DNA from 4 places in the Erwinia sp. AnSW2-5 genome. Region 2 is predicted to be linked to each of the others. Evidence: predicted binding sites of a transcription regulator. Region 2 holds the regulator's gene; each other region holds the start of a gene.
What was found. Region 2 encodes ArgR, which controls arginine synthesis, uptake and breakdown. Its sites were predicted from a motif close to ANTGAATAAAAATACANT; they were not measured.
Positions count from the first base shown of each region.

Region 1: argA (amino-acid N-acetyltransferase) is a predicted target of ArgR. The motif match lies at 2,016-2,033, and genes of this name have one in related genera.
Region 3: argF (ornithine carbamoyltransferase) is a predicted target of ArgR. The motif match lies at 1,837-1,854, and genes of this name have one in related genera.
Region 4: argE (acetylornithine deacetylase) is a predicted target of ArgR. The motif match lies at 2,241-2,258, and genes of this name have one in related genera.

Region 1 is NZ_JBJGXA010000027.1:76,704-79,998, forward strand. It holds gene recD (exodeoxyribonuclease V subunit alpha) at 1-428, shown strand, start outside; gene argA (amino-acid N-acetyltransferase) at 628-1,983, opposite strand; gene amiC (N-acetylmuramoyl-L-alanine amidase AmiC) at 2,215-3,295, shown strand, end outside.
Region 2 is NZ_JBJGXA010000004.1:32,542-35,836, reverse strand. It holds gene yhcN (peroxide/acid stress response protein YhcN) at 47-310, opposite strand; gene yhcN (peroxide/acid stress response protein YhcN) at 403-672, opposite strand; gene yhcN (peroxide/acid stress response protein YhcN) at 798-1,061, opposite strand; gene argR (transcriptional regulator ArgR) at 1,489-1,959, opposite strand; gene mdh (malate dehydrogenase) at 2,277-3,212, shown strand; gene degS (outer membrane-stress sensor serine endopeptidase DegS) at 3,283-3,295, opposite strand, start outside.
Region 3 is NZ_JBJGXA010000032.1:18,538-21,832, forward strand. It holds gene ACFL9S_RS19285 (GNAT family N-acetyltransferase) at 1-409, shown strand, start outside; gene miaE (tRNA isopentenyl-2-thiomethyl-A-37 hydroxylase MiaE) at 471-1,235, opposite strand; gene rraB (ribonuclease E inhibitor RraB) at 1,291-1,719, opposite strand; gene argF (ornithine carbamoyltransferase) at 1,877-2,887, shown strand; gene ACFL9S_RS19305 (hypothetical protein) at 2,978-3,172, shown strand; gene pyrB (aspartate carbamoyltransferase) at 3,194-3,295, shown strand, end outside.
Region 4 is NZ_JBJGXA010000016.1:12,279-15,573, reverse strand. It holds gene ppc (phosphoenolpyruvate carboxylase) at 1-796, opposite strand, end outside; gene argE (acetylornithine deacetylase) at 1,042-2,193, opposite strand; gene argB (acetylglutamate kinase) at 2,365-3,141, shown strand; gene ACFL9S_RS13280 (argininosuccinate synthase) at 3,188-3,295, shown strand, end outside.

The DNA.
Region 1 (3,295 bases), on a different contig from region 2:
GTCGCGTTGTGGCGGCTAACGGGAAATGGTTTGTCGGGCGGCCTGTGATGATTGCCCGTAATGACCGGGCGCTGGGGCTGTTTAACGGCGATATTGGTATTGCGATGCAGGACGATGAGCAGCAGTTAAAGGTGTTTTTCCCACTGCCTGATGGCAGCATCAAAGCCGTGCAACCGAGCCGCCTGCCGCCGCATGACAGCGCCTGGGCGATGACGGTGCATAAGTCGCAGGGATCTGAATTTGAACATACGCTGATGGTGTTGCCAAATCAGGTGATGCCGGTGCTGACGCGTGAGCTGGTGTATACCGCCATCACGCGTGCTAAACGGCAGTTAACGCTGTATGCGGATAAATCGGTGTTTAACGCTGCAGTGAAGATGCGCACGCAGCGGCGTAGCGGGCTGGTGGATCGGTTAACGCAGGTGTAGGGGCGGAAAGATTATGACGATCTGTCTGGTGTTGTAGGGGCGGATCATGGGTTTCGATCCGCCCGGCGTTAATCGCGCGGTGCGCGACAAGGGTCGATCGGAAAAGATGATCGACCCCTACGGTTAATCGCGCGGTGCGCGGCACGGGTCGATCGGAAAAGATGATCGACCCCTACAGAGTTAATCGCGCGGTGCGCGATTAACTCTGCCGCGTATGTGCGTTGGCTTCCCGCAGGTCAACCATCAGCACTTTAGAACGGCGCTGATAGTTGTACATCTGCTTTTTGCTTTCCGGCAGCAGTTCGATATCCACCGGGACAAAGCCACGTTCCTGGAACCAGTGAATACTGCGGGTGGTCAGCACAAAGAGTTTTTTCAACCCCATCTGGCGCGCCTGTAACGCTACACGCTCCAGCAGTGCCTCGCCGCGTGCCGAACTGCGGTAATCCGGGTGGACGGCCACGCAGGCCATTTCACCGATCTGCTCTTCGGGGAAGGGATAGAGCGCAGCGCAGCCGATGGTCAGGTTATCGCGTTCAACAATCGTAAACTTATCGATCTCCATTTCCAGCTGCTCGCGCGAGCGACGCACCAGAATACCCTGCTGCTCCAGCGGGCGGATCAGTTCCAGGATGCCACCAATATCGTTAATCGTGGCACGGCGGATCTGCTCGGCGCTTTCCATCACGATCTGTGTACCAATACCGTCGCGTGAGAACAGCTCCTGCAACAGGGTGCCATCTTCCTGGTAGCTGATCAGGTGACTGCGGCGTACGCCACTGCGGCAGGCTTTCACTGCGCCACGCAGGAAACGCACGGTGCCGGAGTGATAATCATCGCTGGTTTCCAGCTCTTCAATGCGCTTTTGCGCTTCGTTAGGGAACAGCTCGGAAACAATATTGCCCTCGCTGTTGGTCACGCCCTGTTCGGAGCAAAAGCCAATCATCTTTTCCGCTTTCAGTTTGATCGCCAGCTGCGTGGCAACCTCTTCAGACGTCAGATTGAAGCTCTCTCCGGTGACCGAAACGGCAACCGGTCCCATCAGCACGATGGCGCCGCTGTCCAGCTGGCGATGAATGGCTTCTTCATCGATACGACGAATACGGCCACTGTGGCAGTAATCCACGCCGTCATCCACGCCCAGTGGTTGGGCAATAATAAAGTTACCGCTGACCACATTAATATGCGCGCCCTGTAACGGCGTGTTGTTGAGGCTCATCGACAGGCGTGCGGTGATATCCAGCTGCAAACGGCCGGCTGCCTGTTTGACCAGTTCCAGCGACTGCGCATCCGTCACGCGGGTATGTTTATGGTAGAGCGGTTCGAGATGACGCTCGGCGAGGCTGGCATCAATTTGCGGCCGGGCACCGTACACCACGACCAGGCGAATACCCAGACTGTGCAGCAGGCCGATGTCGTTGACGATGCTTGAGAAGTTCTCATGCTCGATGGCTTCACCACCCAGCATAATGACAAACGTTTTACCACGATGGGCGTTGATATAGGGAACAGTATGGCGAAATCCCTGGACCAGCTCGGTACTACGTTCCTTCACGGCAAACCCTCTTTGAATTATTATTCGATAAAAGTGTATTTTTATTCTTTTATCAGTCCGGGTGCAAGTGACATTTATCCTTACTTATCACCCGTTACCGCATTTCTCAGTGGCTAATGTCCTGCATTTATTCGCTTTTTTGGGGTGACACTGCCGGGCTGATTCGTTAAAGTTTTCGCAATTTTTTTGTTATTGGCTTTTTATTCGCTAAATCACAGCATCAGGAGCGGCATGACCGATTCAACCTCTCTTAACCGGCGGCGGTTATTACAAGGGGCAGGCGCAGCCTGGTTACTCAGCATTAGCCGCGTCGGCATGGCCGCCAGTAGCCATGTAGTCGCGATCCGCCTCTGGCCTTCTTCTACCTATTCGCGTCTGACCATTGAGTCCAATACGCCGCTTAAGTATAAGCAATTTGCGCTCAGCAATCCCGAGCGCATGGTGGTGGATATCGAAAATATCCGGCTGAATTCGGCGCTGAATGGCGTGGGTAACCTGGTACGTCAGGACGATCCCTATATTAAAAATGCGCGTGTCGGCCAATTCGATCAAAACACCGTCCGGCTGGTGCTGGAGCTGAAGCAAAACGTTGCGCCGCGCATCTTTACGCTGGATCCGGTTGCCGGGATCAAAAATCGTCTGGTGCTGGACCTCTATCCGGTGCAAACGCAGCAGCACAATGATGATCCGCTACTGGCATTGCTGGAAGATTACAACAAGGGCGATCTCGAACGCAGCCAGCCTGCGGCCGCGCCGCTTCCGGGTAAGGCTGGTCGGGATCGTCCGATTGTCATCATGATCGATCCCGGTCATGGCGGGGAGGATTCCGGGGCGATCGGTAAGCATAAAACCCGTGAGAAAGATGTGGTGCTGAAGATCGGCCGGCGTTTGAAGACCCTGATCGATAAGCAGCCGAATATGCGTGCCTATATGACGCGCAATGAAGATGTGTTTATTCCCCTGAAAGTGCGCGTGGCGAAAGCGCGTAAGCAGCGTGCCGATCTGTTTATCTCGATTCATGCTGATGCGTTTACCAGCCGGGCGGCTCGGGGTTCATCGGTGTTCGCGCTGTCCACTAAAGGTGCAACCAGCACCGCTGCCCGCTTTCTGGCACAGTCTCAGAATGAATCTGATCTGATTGGTGGCGTTAGCATGAGCGGCGACCGTTACCTCGACCACACCATGTTCGATATGGTGCAGCGCCTGACGATTAACGACAGCCTGAAGTTTGGCAAAGAGGTGTTGGCGCGCATGGGGAAAATTAACCATCTGCATAAACGGACAGTCGATCAGGCAGGCTTTGCGGTACTGA
Region 2 (3,295 bases):
AAAGGTCGTCTGGCCTGCCCATCATGGGCAGTGCATTGACGAGGAATTACTTATAGAGCTCGGCGGTTGCGTGCCAGCTGTCCTGATTACGTGCTTCAATAATGCGATAAGCACTGGCACCTTCACGGTCAGCTTTCTGTGACAGCTGCTGACGAATATCCGACGGTGTACCCGCCACGCCACTCAACGTAATTGTCCCCGCAGATTGCAGATTTTCAGCCTGTTGGCTGTTGACCAGCTGTGCAGCAGATGCGCCAAAGCTGACGACAGAGAACAGACCCAATGCAGCGATGGTTGTTTTAATTTTCATGATTAATCTCCTCATTGTGACCAACAACCTGCGGATTCAACATCATGACCGCAGTCATGTCACGGGCGGGTGCAGCAGCACCCGATACGATGTTATTTGTACAGTTCAGCGGTGGCGTGATAGTTACCGTCGTTACGTGCTTCGATAACGCGGTAAGAGGTTGCGCCCTGCTGGTCGGCTTTCTCTGACAGCGCATGACGGATATCCATTGGCGTGCCATCAATGCCGCTGACGCTTACGGTGCCGACAGATTGCAGGTTTTGGCTGGCGACCTGCTCATTAGTGACCAGATTCGCGGCGCTGGCGCCGAATGACAGAACAGAAGCAAGACTCAATGCAGCGATGGTAAAAGTGGTTTTCATGATGATGACTCCAGAATTAGGGTTGCGCGGTAACCGAAAGGGCTTAAAAGCGTTTTTTATACTTGGGGTTACCGTATTTCATTAATTAATTAACTAATAAATAGACGTCCAGGTTACATACTGGCTTATTTGTACAGCTCGGCTGTCGCGTGCCAGTTACCGTTCTCGTAGTCTTCGATAACGCGGTATGCGCTGGCGCCTTTCTCAGTTGCTTTATTATTCAGTGCCTGACGGATATCCATCGGCGATCCGGCTAAACCACTGACACTAACGACGCCGATAGATTGCAGATTCTTAGCCTGATCGGTGTTAACAGATTCAGCGGCAAAAGAACCAAATGACAGCGCAGATAACACGCTCAATGCAGTAATAGTAGTTTTAACGTTCATGATAATTTCCTCGTCAACTGTTTTTATCTTTTTACGTACTGTGATTTGCATCACGAAAACAAGTATAGATCTAATAACGTAAAAAATTAATAGCACGCTAATAATGTTTTGTTGGGATTCTTCTGGTGTTAGGGTGTTTTTAATAACCAGTCGTTATAAAAAACGCTTATATTTCACCCTGCACCTGTTAAATGCTTGTAAAAACATCGCACTGCGTGACATTAGCTATTTGTGCGCTTATTAGGGGGCGATCACATTGCTGAAATAATGTTTGGTAGTTGTAGCTGTGAGGTTCAGAACGAAAAGGAAGTGGGATATGCTGCTGTTGATTGTTTTATCAGGGAAATAAAAAAGGGCCGATGATCATCAGCCCTAAGTAAAATGCATAACTGGCGAGTGTTGCCGCCAGGTTAACGCCGGTGGTGCCTTATAACTCTTGCTCGAAGAGTACCAGCACTGCATCGTAGAGTTGTTTCACCGAAAAGGCGCGCGCAGGCGTAATAAAGATGGTGTCATCCCCGGCGATAGTTCCAAGAATGCCTTCCGCCTTTCCCAATGAGTCTAGCAGGCGTGCAATCAGCTGTGCGGCACCCGGGCTGGTGTGAATCACAACCAGCGCATCGTTAAAGTCGATATCCAGCACCAGATTTTTCAGCGGGCTGGTGGTGGTCGGCACGCCCAGTTCTGCTGGAAGGCAGTAAACCATCTCCATTTTCGCATTACGCGTGCGCACTGCACCGAACTTCGTCAGCATGCGGGACACTTTCGACTGGTTGATATTCTCGAAGCCTTCTTCCTGCAGTGCGCTGACAATCTCGCCCTGCGAGCTGAATTTTTCTTCCTTGAGTAAGGCTTTAAATGCCTTGATCAGGTCTTCTTGCTTTGATGGGTTACGCATAGGTTACCGATAAAAGGGAGTTATTAAGGGATACCCTCAGCAGGATATTACATTAATATGCAATAAAATGAATGTTTATGCAAATGAGAAGTGAGGAAAAGGACATTTTAAGAGCGTGGGTGCGGCAGTTTACCAAATTTTATCAGCAAAAAAAGCGTGCTGACGCGGTGCTGAAATGCGCACTTTGTGAACACTTTGTTATAATGTTGAGGTTGTTCCACAGCGCGCTAAAGGTGTAATGTAACGCCCAATCACGATGTATCTGTTTATTGATTTCCCGGCACATGTAATGTTCAAAAAATAATAAGGAGTTTAGGATGAAAGTTGCAGTCCTCGGTGCAGCAGGTGGTATTGGTCAGGCTTTGGCCCTCCTGCTTAAAACTCAGCTTCCGGCAGGCTCAGAACTCTCCCTCTATGATATCGCTCCGGTTACCCCCGGTGTAGCGGTTGATTTAAGCCACATCCCTACAGCAGTCAAAATTGAAGGTTTCAGCGGTGAAGATGCTACCCCGGCGCTTAAGGGCGCAGACGTGGTGCTAATTTCTGCTGGTGTTGCACGTAAACCGGGTATGGATCGTTCAGATCTTTTCAACGTAAATGCCGGCATTGTGCGTAATCTGATTGAGCAGGTCGCCTCGACCAGCCCAAAAGCACTGATTGGTATCATTACCAACCCGGTCAATACCACGGTAGCGATTGCTGCTGAAGTGCTGAAGAAAGCAGGCGTTTACGACAAAAATAAACTTTTTGGCATCACAACTCTCGATATCATTCGCGCGAACACGTTTGTTGCTGAGCTGAAAGGCAAGCAGCCTCAAGAACTCAACGTGCCAGTGGTCGGTGGACACTCTGGCGTGACGATCCTGCCATTGTTGTCACAGATCCCTGGCGTGACCTTTACCGAGCAGGAAGCGGCTGATCTGACTAAACGTATCCAGAACGCGGGTACTGAAGTGGTCGAGGCCAAGGCGGGTGGCGGTTCTGCAACCTTGTCGATGGGCCAGGCGGCTGCGGTCTTTGGTTTGTCACTGGTGCGCGCCCTGAAAGGCGAAAGCAACATTGTTGAATGTGCTTTTGTTGAAGGGGATGGCGAACATGCTCGTTTCTTCTCACAGCCGCTGCTGCTGGGTAAAAACGGTATTGTTGAGCGTCGTCCTATCGGGACACTGAGCGCGTTTGAACAGCAGTCGCTGGATGGCATGCTGGATACGCTGAAGAAGGATATTGTTCTCGGCGAAGAGTTCGTCAAGTAATAACCCCTTTATGCCTGGCACCGTAACGGTGCTGTTCACCCCGGCCCTGCCGGGGTGAACGTCTGGTACGCTACGGCGTCTGA
Region 3 (3,295 bases), on a different contig from region 2:
ATTTGGCCTGACGGCAGATAAAGGCTATACCGTTTCTGATCCCAATCTTGACCATCTCTACGAAGTCTATAGTGAAGAAAACTGTGCTTTCTGGGTGGTCGAAGTGGAAGGAAAGGTTGTGGGCGGCGGTGGCATCGCGCCACTGGCGTGCAGCGATGCGGATGTCTGCGAACTGCAGAAAATGTATTTTATGCCATCGGTGCGCGGCCTCGGGCTGGCACGCCGTCTGGCGATTCAAGCGATGGACTACGCCCGCGAGCAGGGTTTCAAACGCTGCTACCTGGAAACCACCGCGTCACTGACGCGTGCCATTCGCCTGTATGAGCATCTCGGCTTCGAGCATATCGATGGCCCGATGGGCTCCACCGGTCATGTGGATTGCGAAGTGACGATGCTGAAGAACCTGTAATAGGGCGGCCGGACCCAAACCTCGGTCCGCCCTACGATTCATCACGTTTTCGGCCATTCCGTCAGGAAAATGCCGGAACACCACTGTGAAAACGCAGCTGGTTGTCCGGTTCCATGATCAGACGCGCTTCCGTTTCCCCGATTTTACGCACCCGCACACTGATATCCGTTGGTGAGATCAGTGCAGCCAGCGCCAGGTAATCCTGATAGTGACGCGCCTCTGAGCGCAGCAGCGACACATAAAACGCCGACAGTTCATCATCCAGGTACGGTGCCAGGCTGGCAAATCGCTCGCAGGACCGCGCTTCGATATAGGCCCCGCAAATCAGTTTATCCACCAGCGTTTGCGGTTCATGCGTGGTGATCTCGCGTATTAACCCTTTGGCATAGCGGCTGGCAGTGATGCGCATATAGGGAATACCGCGTGCCTGCATAATCTCCAGCACCTGATAGAAATGGTGCAGCTCTTCTTTGATCAGCAGCACCATCTTATCCACCAGCTCATCGCCCCAGGGCACCTCTTCGCGGTTGATAATGGTTTTTGACAACCCTTTATGCTGTTCAAGAAAAGCCAGATCGGCCTGATCGTTGTGAACAAACTGCTCCCAGGGGCTCAGCCACGCCAGCAGTGCATCGCCGCTGGCTGTGTCCGCGACATATTTACGGATCAGCCACATGGCGGTCTGCGCCGCTTTCAGCTCACACACCAGATGGTCGGTCAGTAGCAGAGGAAGATGTTGCGGCTGACGGGCTTCGTCAATCCAGGCTTGAGGCGTACGGCAGTGCAGGAAATCGAGGACAGGGGCCAGCAGGTGTTCGGTATTCATTCGCTCAACGTCATGAAGTGGCCGGGCATGCCCGGCCAGAATTTACAGGGGAGAATCAGTGACGGATGCCGTTATCTTCGCCGTCGATGGCTTCGTCATCTTCGTCGTCTTCGTCGTCATCCTGCGCATCCGGATCTTCGAAATAAGTGCCCCAACCGTCGTAGTCAACGTTGAACTTGCCCGCCACATCGATCAACTGCTCAACCTGCGCGTCGATCAGCTCAGCGTTCAGCGCGCCTTCGCTGAGGATATCGCAGCACATTACTTTGGTGCCGTCTTCCAGATCCAGCTCTTCCGGCTCGGTCACTTCGTAACCCAGTTTGAAGGCTTCCACCGCCGCTTTCTCCAGCGCATCGAAGCTGTCGCAAGAGAAATGATGCTCAATGGTGTACAGCGCATCCGGGTCGCTGCCATCATCCAGCAGCTCTTCAATAATCAGCCGCGTTTCTTCACGCTGCTCTTCCAACAATGCTTCATTAGCCATGATCTCTTCCTCATTAGGGCGTTATTTCGCGTATTTTCCCACAGTGCCCTCTGCGCCACTACCTTTAAAAGAAAGTTTCTGCTCTCCGGGGTTGAAAGTGAATATTAATACGGTTAAATTGAATTTTAATTCATTAAAGATGACCCTGGAGTGCTTTATGAGTCAATTATATCAACGTCACTTCCTCAGGCTGCTCGATTTCACCCCTGCTGAAATCAACGGCTTACTGGCGCTGGCGTCCACGTTAAAGACCGATAAAAAAAATGGCGAAGAAATTCAGCACCTGAAAGGTAAGAATATTGCGCTCATCTTCGAAAAAGACTCGACCCGCACCCGATGCTCTTTCGAAGTTGCCGCATACGATCAGGGCGCGAACGTCACCTATCTTGGCCCAAGCGGCAGCCAGATTGGCCATAAAGAGTCGATGAAAGACACCGCACGCGTACTGGGCCGTATGTACCACGGTATTCAATATCGTGGCCACGGCCAGGTGCTGGTGGACTCCCTCGCCGAACACGCTGGCGTGCCGGTGTGGAACGGCCTGACCAATGAGTTTCATCCTACCCAGTTGCTGGCCGACCTGCTTACCATGCAGGAACACCTGCCGGAGAAAGCCTTCAGTCAGATGACCCTGGCCTACGTTGGCGATACGCACAACAATATGGGTAATACGCTGCTGGAAGCGGCGGCGCTGACAGGCCTGGATCTGCGTCTGGTGGCACCGAAAAGCTGCTGGCCGGATGCAGCGCTGGTTGCCGAGTGCCGCAGCGTGGCAGAAAAAACCGGCGGTAAAATCACCCTGACAGAAGATATTGCGGAAGGGGTGCTGGGCGCTGATTTCATCTACACCGACGTCTGGGTCTCTATGGGTGAGCCGAAAGAGGTGTGGCACGAGCGTATTGCCCTGCTGCGCCCTTATCAGGTGAATATGGCGATGCTGCAGGCCACGGGTAACCCGCAGGTGAAGTTCCTGCACTGCCTGCCTGCATTCCACGACGACCAGACCACGCTGGGCCAGCAGATGGCACAGCAGTACGATCTGCACGGCGGCATGGAAGTGACCGACGAGGTGTTTGAATCGTCGCACAGCGTGGTGTTTGACCAGGCGGAAAACCGTCTGCACACCATTAAAGCCGTGATGGTCGCAACGCTGGCACAACTGGGGTAATTCAGTCGAGGCAAACGATTACGTTGTGCGTTTTTCGCTTGCTGCAAACGAATGAATGCGTATAATGCACCCCGTTTGCCGGGAGGATGCATGAAACTCAATTGTGTTAATCAAGCCGTACTGAATCGCCTTTCAACAGGCGGGCAGCACCGTTTTTCCTCCCGTTGCATGACCGATCATCAAGAAAAGCCCCTCAATGAGGGGCTTTTTTTTGCCCGCATTTTAATGCAAAAACATTGCTCTATAGCATTCCTGAGGCAGCCAACACAGCTGCATCATGAATGATAACGAGCATAAGGAGTGGAAATGGCTAACCCCCTATATCACAAACACATTATTTCAATTAACGATCTCAACCGTGAAGAGCTGGAGCTGGTGCTGCGTACCGCGGCCAGCCTGAAGGCGAAC
Region 4 (3,295 bases), on a different contig from region 2:
GGCGGGTGATGTCGGCCGTGACGTTCGGGTTGCCGTCGCGGTCACCGCCCATCCAGGAGGTAAATTTCACCGGTACAAAATCAACCGGCAGGGTGTAGCCAAAAGCGGCTTCAACCTGTTCGTTTAGCTCGCGCAGGAACTGAGGAACACCTTCCCACAGGCTGTTTTCTACGACCGCAAAGCCCCATTTGGCTTCATCGACCGGTGTCGGGCGGTATTTGCGAATTTCATCGGTATGCCAGGCCTGTGCCACCAGCTGACGCAGGCGGCGCATAATCTTGCCCTGGTCATAGTCGGACAGATCGTTGTGATCCAGCTGTTGCAGGCAGGTATTCACTTCTACCAGCTTATGGATCAGGGTACGGCGGGTGATTTCAGTCGGGTGCGCGGTCAGAACAAGTTCAAGCGACAGGGATTCAATGGCTTCACGTACGGCGGCTTCTGTCAGATCCGGCTGCTGTTTCAGGCGTTCAAAGGTTTTCGCCAGCAGCTCCGGGTGATTCGCGCCTTCGCCTTTTGGCGAAATGGTGTGGTACTGCTCGGCCACGTTGGTCAGGTTAAGGAACTGGCTGAAAGCACGGGCAACCGGCAACAGTTCGTCATTGGACAGATTTTGCAGCGTGGACAGCAGTTCCTGACGGTGGGCATCATTTCCCGCACGTGATGACTTCGAGAGCTTACGGATGGTTTCTACCTGGTCCAGGATGTTCTCTCCCAGTGCATCCTTAATCGTATCCCCGAGCAGTTTGCCGAGCATACTGACATTACTTCGCATTGCGGAATATTGTTCGTTCATATGACCCCTGACACCCTTCTTGTATTTGTAGCTTTATTTCACCCTTGTGGGCATAACTTAGCCTTTTATCTAGCCACGTTAGCAACCATTCGTCAATTGACTTAAATTTGCCGCATCGTGACGCTAAATAGCGGGAATTTATGAAATTTAATTACAGCGGAGTGAGATAAGTTATTCTTATCATCCAGAATAATTGAAATTGCGGGCAACAAGCTGTTTTCACAGCCGTTTGCATTCTTTTTCACTTAATGGTGGCAAAAATGATGCACCACCTGGGCTATCAACTCGCGGGTAGGTTTGATAAATGCCGTGTCGATAAATTCATCCGGCTGGTGCGCCTGATCGATCGATCCCGGGCCTAAAACCAGTGTCGGGCAGATTTCCTGGATGAATGGCGCCTCGGTACAGTAGTTCACCACTTCCGTTTCTGTTCCCAGCAATTTCTCCACGACCTGCACCAGCTGATGCTCGCGCGGGCATTCATAACCCGGGATCGGTGGATGCAGTTCGCCCACGGTCAGGCGGCCTGGCCAGCGTGCACTGACGGGCGCCAGCGATTCATTCAGCAGCCCATCAAGATCGCTTAACGTCAGGCCCGGCAGCGGACGAATATCCATATGCAGTTCACAACAGGCGCAGATACGGTTGGCAGCGTCGCCACCGTTGATATGACCAAAATTCATGGTCGGGTAGGGGATCGCGAAGCCATCATGGTGGTAGCGCGTTTTCAGCGTATTACGCAGTTCCATCAGATGGGTAATCGACTCGTGCATCAGCTCAATGGCGTTGACGCCGCGCCCCGGATCGCTTGAGTGGCCGGACTGACCCTGAATGCGGATCACATTGGAGATATGGCCTTTGTGGGCGCGAACGGGTTTCAGTGAGGTGGGTTCACCGATAATCGCGCAGTCCGGCCGCAGGCTGGTGGTTTCAGAGAAAAACTTCGCGCCCGCCATCGTGGTTTCTTCGTCGGCGGTAGCAAGGATATACAGCGGTTTTTTCAGCGCTGACACGTCAATATCACGCAGAGTATCTAAAATGAAGGCGAAGAAGCCTTTCATATCCGCTGTGCCCAGACCGTACAGTTTGTTGTCGTGCTCGGTCAGGGTAAAGGGATCGCGCGTCCAGCGGCCATCGTCGAAGGGAACGGTATCGGTATGACCCGCCAGCAGCAGGCCTCCGGCGCCGTTGCCGCTCTTCGCCAGCATATTGAATTTGTTGCGCGTACCGGGGACGGGTTGGACTTCCACGCTGAAGCCAATATCGCGGAACCAGCCGGCCAGCAAATTGATTAAAGTCTGATTACTCTGATCGAGCGCACTGTCGGTTGCACTGATTGATGGCGTAGCAATCAACTGGCGGTAAATCTCGATAAAAGGGGGTAATTTTGTCTTCACTGTTGACAGTCCTTGAGTTAGGATAGTATCAATATTCATGCATTAATAGTGAATAAAAATACATTAATGACGACCGGATGGAAACCGATAAATTTGTCTTCCACGGTAGCAGTTCAACAGGCGTTTTGGCAGCCCTGAAGCGCAATGACTCACAGTGAGCGAGTGACTTTCATGACAAATCCGTTAATTATCAAGTTGGGTGGTGTGTTGCTGGACAGCGAAGAAGCGCTGGAGCGGCTGTTTGACGCCCTGGTGACTTACCGTGCTGCCCACCAACGCCCACTGCTGATTGTTCACGGTGGTGGCTGCCTGGTGGATGAGCTGATGACTAAGCTTGCGCTGCCAGTGAAGAAGAAAAACGGCCTGCGTGTGACACCCGCCGATCAGATTGACATTATTACCGGTGCGCTGGCCGGGACGGCGAACAAAACCCTGCTGGCCTGGTCGAAAAAACATGGCATTGAGGCTGTTGGCCTGTGCCTCGGTGACGGTGGTAGCGTCAATGTTGCGCCGTTTGATGATGAACTCGGACACGTGGGCCTGGCAACACCCGGTTCGCCGCGTCTGATCGCTACCCTGCTGGAAGCCGGTTATCTGCCGGTGGTGAGTTCGATTGGTATTACCCAGGATGGCCTGCTGATGAACGTCAACGCCGATCAGGCCGCGACGGCGCTGGCCGCCACCCTGGGCGCAGACCTGATTCTGCTCTCTGACGTGAGCGGTATTCTCGACGCCAATAAACAACGCATCGAAGAGATGACGGCAGAGAAAGCGGAACAGTTGATTGCTGACGGCGTGATCACTGACGGCATGATTGTTAAGGTGAATGCCGCACTGGACGCTGCCCGTACCCTGGGCCGTCCGGTGGATATTGCCAGCTGGCGCCATGCGGAACAGCTGCCAGCCCTGTTTAACGGCGTGTCTATTGGCACCCGTATCCTCGCTTAATTATCAACCTTTCCCGCAAGATGATGGGAAATTGAAGGAAGAGACAATGCAAGATAAAAGCATCAAAAAAATCGTACTGGCTTACTCCGGCGGTCTGGATACTTCGGCCATCATTCCCTGGCTGAAAGAGAACTACGGCGGCTGTGAAGTGGTG